One region of the Vibrio sp. Vb0349 genome, then DNA from elsewhere that is predicted to be linked to it. Evidence: predicted binding sites of a transcription regulator. Region 1 holds the regulator's gene; each other region holds the start of a gene.

Region 1 (2,210 bases):
AAAGTCAGGTCCGAGAGAGTAGCAAACATGCGTAAAAACAATGTCATTACAGAGTAAAGTCATTGCTTACACACTTGCCATCGGTAACCCCGCTACCTTCCATATCGTAATATGGTTCAGGCCGGAGGCTTTGCGTCCCACTCTTTCGAATGGTTTGCCCTGTGCGTGACACAATGAGCATACTTCTTATATTGAATTAACATCACGGTTTAGCGTTAAAAGTGTGATTTTGGTTCAATAAAAATGATAGATTGAATGCTCTATTTTGCATATGGAAAGGTGCAAATTGGCCTTTGAAAAGGAGTTCTTAATATATATTACATTTATATAAAACAGGGAGTTAACGTTAGTCAATTGTTATTAGAGCGGTGTGAAGTATTAGAGAATGCTTAATTTTCCCAAAAAAATAAGCGCCCCTGTAGAGCGCTTATTTAACACGGTTAAATACAGTAAAATTTAGTTCATTTTTTTCACAGTATTTCGAATTACAAGCTCAGGTTGCATTTCGAAAATTCGTTTTTCGTGTTCTTTATCTTTGATACGCTCAAGTAGAATTTCGAATGCATTTTTACCAACACGACGTTTAGGTTGGTGGATAGTCGTTAGCGGTGGAGAGAAGTATTCTGCAAGCTCGATGTTGTCGTAGCCGATCACTGAAATATCTTCAGGAATTTTGATCCCGTTTTGTTGCAAGCGGCTCATTAGGCCTAGAGCCATTGTGTCGTTAAAACAGAATACCGCCGTCGGGCGCTTGTCCATTGCGGTAATTTTATCTGCAACTAATACGGCCGTATCACATTCAAAGTTACCTTCAAGGATCCAGTCTTCATTTACAGCTAGGTTCGCTTCGCTCATTGCGCGACGGAAACCTGCAATGCGCTCTTGGCAAGCAAGCTTTTCAAAATGACCGCTTAGACAAGCGATATCCGTATGACCATTGTCAATCAGATGTTTGGTCGCAATGTAGCCACCTTCTTCTGAGTTATCCATGATTTTGTCTGCTTGCGAGCTCTCTGGGCCCCAATCCATGACCACTTTAGGAATGTCCGCATGACGGTCAAGCATCTCTTTTAGTTCTTCGGTTAAGTCAGAACACATCACTAGGATGCCATCAACGCGCTTTTCAGCCAGCATACGAATGTAATCGCGTTGTTTTTCGTAAATCCCGCCTGTGTTACATAAAATCAGAGTATAGCCTTGGCGGTAACAGTAGCTCTCAACCCCGTCAATCACTTCTGAGAAGAATAGGTTGGTTGACTGCGTTACTAACATGCCAATAGTACGAGTTGAGTTGCATTTTAGGCTGCGTGCAACGGCACTTGGCGCGTAATTCAGCTCGTCAACGGCTTTCATTACTTTTTCTTGCGTTGCTTCTGCAACGAAACGCGTTTTATTGATAACGTGCGAAACTGTCGTAGTGGAAACGCCGGCTAAGCGAGCAACGTCTTTTATCGTGGCCATAAATGGTGTCCTGTATCGAGCTACTGAAATATGTCGTATTGGATGTACCTGATGCTCTAATGGTTTCACACCTAGCAATCTAAAATTGGCGCTAAGTGTCTCGGCAGCGGTTGATCCAAGTGCGACAAAAGGGTGCGTAGCAGCATCGGTCGATGAATTTTATCTTTTTCTATCTGATGAGAAATTGCCATCAACCTGTTAAGAAAACACAAAAACCGCTATATTTCAGCGGTTTACATATAAATCATATTTAATCGTTTGCGCTCACATTTTAGCCCTATGTGGACTGACTAGCAATGTTTTCAGCAAGAGATTTGTGTATTTGAAGTCACATTTTGACTGCTAAATAACCAAGCGTCTTTGCGCTAAGTTAAGGCAAACGAATATTATACCCAAGTTACTTACAATCGGTCACTTTCAGGCACACAGGAAGCCCGATAGGCAGGCTCCCTAAAAATAGGCGGCAATTATTCACCAAGAAGGTAGGCGCTGTCTAGTTTACAAAATGCAACTAATAGTTTCGCGACACTTGAGTAAAATCCAAATTCATCGAATTTTTTACATTTGTCTGAAAACTGAGGTAACCAAGACATCAATTGTTGCTGGATAAAGTCGTTTTGTTTAACGAAGGCTTCTTCCATGTGTTTTTCTTGTTCAAGCTCGTTTGAGCGGATAATCATGTTCCCGAGAAAGTCGAGCTCAACGGCTAAGTGATCCGCAGGTTCCTTTAGGTTTTCGTCTACTTGAAC
Region 2 (2,210 bases), on a different contig from region 1:
TTGCATCCCACTCAGCGTAAACATCTGCCGGGATCTCAAATGGGCCGTACTCCCAACCTAGGTATTCGCGAGCCGCTTGGATTTCATCGTGACCTAGTGGTGCACCGTGACAGTCGTGCGAACCAGACTTGTTAGGAGAACCGAAACCGATAATTGTTTTGGTACAGATAAGCGTAGGACGTGGGTCCGCTTTTGCTGCTTCAATTGCTGCGTTGATCGCGTCTGAGTCGTGACCATCGACTGCTGGGATTACATGCCAGCCGTACGCTTCAAAACGCTTAGGTGTATCGTCAGAGAACCAACCTTCAACGTGACCGTCGATAGAGATGCCGTTGTCATCCCAGAATGCAATCAGCTTGCCTAGACCAAGAGTACCTGCAAGAGAGCATGCTTCATGCGAAATGCCTTCCATTAGACAGCCGTCACCCATGAACACATACGTAAAGTGGTCAACGATATCGTGACCTTCTTTGTTGAACTGTGCCGCTAGTGCTTTCTCTGCGATCGCCATACCAACAGCGTTAGTGATGCCTTGACCTAGAGGACCCGTTGTTGTCTCGATACCAGGCGCGTAGCCGTACTCTGGGTGACCTGGGGTTTTTGAGTGCAATTGACGGAAGTTTTTCAGATCGTCAATAGATAGCTCGTAACCGCTTAAGTGCAGTAGAGAGTAAATAAGCATTGACCCATGACCGTTTGACAGCACAAAGCGATCGCGGTCGGCCCACTCTGGGTTTGAAGGGTTATGGTTTAGATGAGAGCGCCAAAGAACTTCAGCGATATCAGCCATACCCATTGGTGCGCCTGGGTGGCCTGAGTTAGCTTGTTGAACACCATCCATGCTTAGAGCACGAATTGCATTGGCAAGATGTTTACGAGACGACATGTCTGCTCCTGAGTACATTAAGCGAAACGAAAAGTAGGTCATAATTCTCTCAAAGCCCTGTTGGGTGTGCAAACGTTTTCCAATCCAAAACCTCACAAATATTGCACCTTTCGCGCCAAATCGTTCGAAGTTCTTAAAATTATCAATAAATCAGGCAAACGTTTGGTTATAACAAAAACCAAAAAAGAGCTTGTAATTCGAGCAATCAAATTTAGAATAGACGTCTAGATGTAGATACACCTACAAAAATTAGTATTAATTTGCGCTGGAGAGTTTATCATTCCCCAGTTTTAAACCAGATATAGTGGAGCTAACATGGCTAAGCACCTGTTTACTTCTGAGTCAGTATCAGAAGGTCATCCAGATAAAATTGCAGACCAGATTTCTGATGCGGTTCTTGACGCGATTCTAGAGCAAGATCCAAAGGCTCGTGTTGCATGTGAGACTTACGTTAAAACCGGTATGGTAATGGTGGGTGGTGAAATCACGACTTCAGCATGGGTAGACATCGAAGAGTTAACTCGTGAAACCGTTCGTGAAATCGGCTACGTACATTCAGATATGGGCTTTGACGCAGATTCTTGTGCGGTACTAAACACAATCGGTAAACAGTCGCCAGATATCAACCAAGGTGTTGATAAAGCTGACCCTAAAGAACAAGGTGCAGGCGACCAAGGCATCATGTTTGGTTACGCTTGTAACGAAACTGAAGTACTAATGCCAGCGCCAATTACTTACTCTCACCGTCTTGTTCAAAAGCAAGCAGAAGTTCGTAAAAACGGCACACTACCTTGGTTGCGTCCTGATGCAAAATCTCAGGTAACATTCCAATACGATCAAGGTAACATCGTTGGTATCGACGCGGTTGTTCTTTCAACTCAACACTGTGATTCAATCTCAACTTCAGACCTGCGTGAAGCGGTAATGGAAGAGATCATTAAGCCAGTGCTACCTTCTGAGTGGATCAACAAAGAAACAAACTTCTTCATTAACCCAACCGGTCGCTTCGTAATCGGTGGTCCTATGGGTGACTGTGGCCTAACTGGTCGTAAGATCATCGTAGATACCTACGGCGGCGCAGCTCGTCACGGTGGCGGTGCGTTTTCTGGTAAAGATCCATCAAAAGTTGACCGTAGTGCAGCATACGCAGCACGCTACGTAGCGAAAAACATCGTAGCGGCAGGCATGGCTGACCGTTGTGAGATCCAACTTTCTTACGCAATCGGTGTTGCTGATCCAACGTCTATCATGGTGGAAACGTTCGGTACTGAGAAAGTACCTCACGACATCATCATTGAAGCGGTTCGTCAATTCTTCGACCTAC
Region 3 (2,210 bases), on a different contig from region 1:
CAAACGGTAGATGGCCCTATTGGTCGCTGCTACACCCTAATTTCTCAAGACGGTGAGCGTACATTTGCTATCAACGAAGGTCATATGAATCAACTACTTCCGGAAAGCATTCCTGAAGAGATCTTTGAGAAAGCATCAGCCCTGGTTGTTTCTTCTTACCTAATGCGTGGTAAAGAAGAAGATCCAATGCCTAAAGCGGTACAAAGAGCGATCGACTTTGCTAAGAAGCACGATGTCCCTGTTGTACTTACGTTAGGGACGAAGTACGTTATCGAAGGTAACGCACAGTGGTGGCAAGAATACATTCGCGAAAACATTTCTGTTGTCGCTATGAATGAAGAAGAAGGTGCGGCGCTAACAGGTGAAACAGAGCCGCTAGCAGCTGCTGATAAAGCACTTGAATGGGTTGATCTCGTACTTTGTACAGCAGGACCAAATGGTCTGTATATGGCTGGTTACACCGATGAGAAAGTAAAACGAGAAACCACACACGACATCCTTGAAAGCTCCCTCGAAGCCTTTAACCAGTACGAGTTTAGTCGTGCGATGCGTAAAGAAGACTGTCAAAACCCAATGAAGGTCTACTCTCACATCGGCCCTTACCTTGGTGGACCATTAGAGATTAAGAACACTAACGGTGCGGGTGATGCAGCCCTTTCAGCCTTACTGCATGACATGGCAGCAAACTCTTTCCACCAAAAAGAAGTGCCTAACTCAGAAAAGCACGAAGTACGATGCTTAACCTACTCCTCTCTTTCTCAGATTTGTAAATACGCAAACCGAGTAAGCTATGAAGTGTTGACGCAGCACTCTCCTCGCCTATCGCGAGCGCTTCCTGAACGAGAAGATAGCTTAGAAGAGACTTATTGGGATCGTTAAAACGACAGCTTTAAAGCTAAAAATATATCAAGGTCACCATTTGGTGGCCTTTTTGTTTTTATCTAGCACTATAACGAGTAGATTTCGTTAGTATGTCGCACAATACGAAGCAGTAAACTCTTTACAAGCCTAACCGAAACAGTACCATCACCAAGCAGACCTTTGCCTCACAATAATACTCGTTATAACTCAGGTAGTTTTTCAACGCTACCTGTGTGCCACTTTGGGGATTCTCCATGCAGTCAGATATCGAAATTTGCCGAAACACACCACTTTCTTCTATTGATGTTATCGCGGAAAAAGTAGGACTATTGCCCGAAGAGTATGACACTCACGGGAAGCACAAAGCCAAAGTCCACCCAAAATGTTTGGAACGACTCAAAGCAAATGATGACGGTAAACTTGTACTCGTCACTGCGATCACGCCGACTCCTCTTGGCGAAGGAAAAACCGTTACGACGATAGGCCTGGCGCAAGGTTTAGCAAAGCTTAATCAATCTGTTATTGCATGTATAAGGCAGCCTTCGATGGGACCTGTCTTCGGTATTAAAGGTGGCGCTGCGGGCGGCGGTTACTCTCAAGTAGCTCCAATGGAAGAGTTAAACTTACACCTTACTGGTGACATTCACGCAGTGACAGCGGCGCACAACCTTGCTTCAGCCGCTCTTGACGCTCGCTTGTTCCATGAACAACGCGAGGGTTATGATGCCTTTGAATCACGCACCGGGTTAAGAGCACTTAAAATCGACACGGCCAGTATTACTTGGAAACGAGTGATGGACCATAATGATCGTGCACTACGTAAAGTCAAAATTGGCCTCAATGATGCAGGAAAAACCATCAATGGTTTCGAGCGTGACGAAGGGTTCGATATTTCAGCCGCTTCCGAGTTAATGGCTATCATTGCACTAGCCAAAGATTTAAAAGATTTACGTCAACGTATCGGGAAAATTGTCGTAGCGTACGATTTGAACGGAAACCCCGTCACTACGGAAGATCTACAAGTTGCAGGAGCAATGGCAGTAACACTAAAAGAGGCGATTGCACCAACACTGATGCAAACTCTAGAAGGTGTTCCTACGTTGATCCATGCAGGTCCATTTGCAAACATCGCCCATGGAAATTCATCCATTATCGCGGACGATATTGCGCTAAAACTGTCAGGTTACACGGTAACTGAAGCCGGTTTTGGTTCGGATATGGGATTCGAGAAAGCGTGTAACATTAAAGCTGCTGCCGCCAACAAAGCCCCGGACTGTGTAGTGATCGTAGCAACATTACGCGGCCTCAAAGCGAATTCCGGACACTACGATTTACGACCAGGTATGGCT
Region 4 (2,210 bases), on a different contig from region 1:
ATCTTCACCAAAAAATGTCGTGCCTATAGCAAGATCATCAGGACTTAAATGGGAAAGTCTGCCCCAGCCATCGGGCTTTATAAAACCTAGCCCTTTAGACGAGTTCGAGCTTTGCTGGATGTTCTCTTTATCGATTAAACGCTTAAATTGACGAATCCAATATAAGCCAACTAATCCTAATGGGATTGCAACTTTACCTTCGCTGCGATCAACCACTGCACCAGAATGAGCGTCTGCAATACGTAGTAAAGTACGTAGTAGTGCGAGCTTATAGGTAGCCGATTTGGAATCATTGACGATAATGTGGCGAACCTTATTCAGATCACCGGAACCATCATCAGGCAAAGACATCACTACAGTTTGCCAAGATACACCCGTTCGCTTTAACTGATCGTCATCGAGAGATACGTTTCTCACCATTAAAGCGCTATTCTTTGCAAACTTTTCGAGCTCTTCAACCGATACGGGATAAGCTTTACGACCGTCAGAAAAGTCACCGTGACGAAGGCTAATCACCAATCGACCATTAGGCGCTAACAAATTTGCAAGTTTGCGAAATGCACGTTCACGGTGCGTAGGCGCAAGATGCATCCATACCGCACTGACAAGAATTAAATCGAAGCGAAAGCCAAGATTAATGGTTTTCTCAAGCTTAGGTAATGCATCTTCAAGCCAAGTAACGGAATCGCCACAGTAAGACTTACCAAGCCTTAGAAGTGCTTGAGCAGGCTCAATCGCAACAACTTCACACCCATGCTCAGCCATCCATTTCGCGTCTCGACCAGAGCCCGCGCCAACATCTAACACACGATCTCCAGCCTGGGGCCAGAAGACTCTCCAACTCGCGTGGACATCCTCAAACTGGATCGATGTGTATTGCTTCGCGAAAGAGTCGGCGTGTCGGTCATAAAAGTTAGAAGTGGCAGGCATAAAGGTTAACGAAAGGTAATTAATATGCGTCCATATTAATTGCTAGAAATTGCAATGGCTAGAATGCCATTCAAAAGTTGTAGATAGAGTGGCAATTACAGCCAAAAACCTAAAAACGACAAAGCCCCGACAACTCAAAGAGTTATCGAGGCTTTTGAATAAATGGCACGCCCTATTGGATTCGAACCAATGACCACATCCTTAGAAGGGACGTGCTCTATCCAGCTGAGCTAAGGGCGCGCTACAGGGACAGGATTATACGAGTTCAAACGGGTAAATCAACGGGTTTTCATAACATTCTGATCTGAATGCCTAAAAAAAGTCCATTAAAACGCTTAATGTTCAAAAACACCACAAAGCAAACGTTTGCGTATGGATGTTGATAAGAAATTCTGCGACAATGCGCCGCAGATAATCTGCCTTCTTAATTTATAAGGAAAGTCATGACTGCTCAAAATATAGACGGAACTCTCATTTCCCAAACTGTTCGATCCGAAGTGGCTGCACGTGTTAAAGCACGTGTTGAAGCTGGGCTACGTGCTCCTGGTTTAGCAGTGGTTCTAGTTGGTGAAGATCCTGCTTCTCAGGTTTATGTCGGTAGCAAACGCCGCGCATGTGAAGAAGTTGGGTTTGTTTCTAAGTCTTTTGACCTTCCTGCGTCTAGCTCAGAAGAAGAGTTACTAGCGCTGATTGATGAATTAAACAACGATGATGAAATTGACGGCATTCTAGTGCAATTACCCCTTCCTGCGGGCATAGACACAACACATGTTTTAGAGCGCATTCACCCAGAGAAGGACGTGGATGGCTTCCATCCTTACAACGTTGGTCGTCTTGCGCAGCGTATTCCAAAGCTTCGCTCTTGCACGCCAAAGGGCATAATTACCCTACTCGACCGTTACAACATTGAGCTACGTGGTAAACATGCGGTTGTGGTTGGTGCATCAAACATTGTTGGTCGTCCAATGACACTTGAGCTGCTGCTTGCGGGCTGCACAACAACAACATGTCACCGTTTTACCAAAGACCTAGAGAGTCATGTGCGTCAAGCTGACGTTGTCGTGGTTGCGGTTGGTAAGCCTAACTTTATCCCTGGTGAGTGGATTAAAAAAGGCGCAGTGGTGGTCGATGTCGGTATTAACCGTCTTGATTCAGGCAAACTAGTTGGCGACGTGGAGTACGACAAAGCACGTGAAAGTGCGAGCTTTATTACTCCTGTTCCTGGTGGCGTTGGCCCAATGACCGTCGCAAGTTTAATTGAGAACACGATGCTCGCTTGC

What was found. The regulator PurR, encoded in region 1, represses purine synthesis genes. The targets are predictions, from matches to a motif close to TNANGNAAACGTTTNCNTNA.
Region 2: metK (methionine adenosyltransferase) is a predicted target of PurR. The motif match lies at 1,037-1,056, and genes of this name have one in related genera.
Region 3: R7Q47_RS06045 (formate--tetrahydrofolate ligase) is a predicted target of PurR. The motif match lies at 1,030-1,049, and genes of this name have one in related genera.
Region 4: folD (bifunctional methylenetetrahydrofolate dehydrogenase/methenyltetrahydrofolate cyclohydrolase FolD) is a predicted target of PurR. The motif match lies at 1,285-1,304, and genes of this name have one in related genera.

The regions. Positions count from the first base shown of each region.
Region 1 is NZ_JAWOTS010000015.1:1,483-3,692, reverse strand. It holds cyclic di-GMP riboswitch class I at 80-169, opposite strand; gene purR (HTH-type transcriptional repressor PurR) at 457-1,461, opposite strand; gene torD (molecular chaperone TorD) at 1,929-2,210, opposite strand, start outside.
Region 2 is NZ_JAWOTS010000023.1:19,027-21,236, reverse strand. It holds gene tkt (transketolase) at 1-886, opposite strand, end outside; gene metK (methionine adenosyltransferase) at 1,202-2,210, shown strand, end outside.
Region 3 is NZ_JAWOTS010000003.1:222,794-225,003, forward strand. It holds gene R7Q47_RS06040 (inosine/guanosine kinase) at 1-879, shown strand, start outside; gene R7Q47_RS06045 (formate--tetrahydrofolate ligase) at 1,116-2,210, shown strand, end outside.
Region 4 is NZ_JAWOTS010000010.1:104,337-106,546, reverse strand. It holds gene R7Q47_RS13320 (class I SAM-dependent methyltransferase) at 1-930, opposite strand, end outside; tRNA gene R7Q47_RS13315 (tRNA-Arg) at 1,094-1,170, opposite strand; gene folD (bifunctional methylenetetrahydrofolate dehydrogenase/methenyltetrahydrofolate cyclohydrolase FolD) at 1,374-2,210, shown strand, end outside.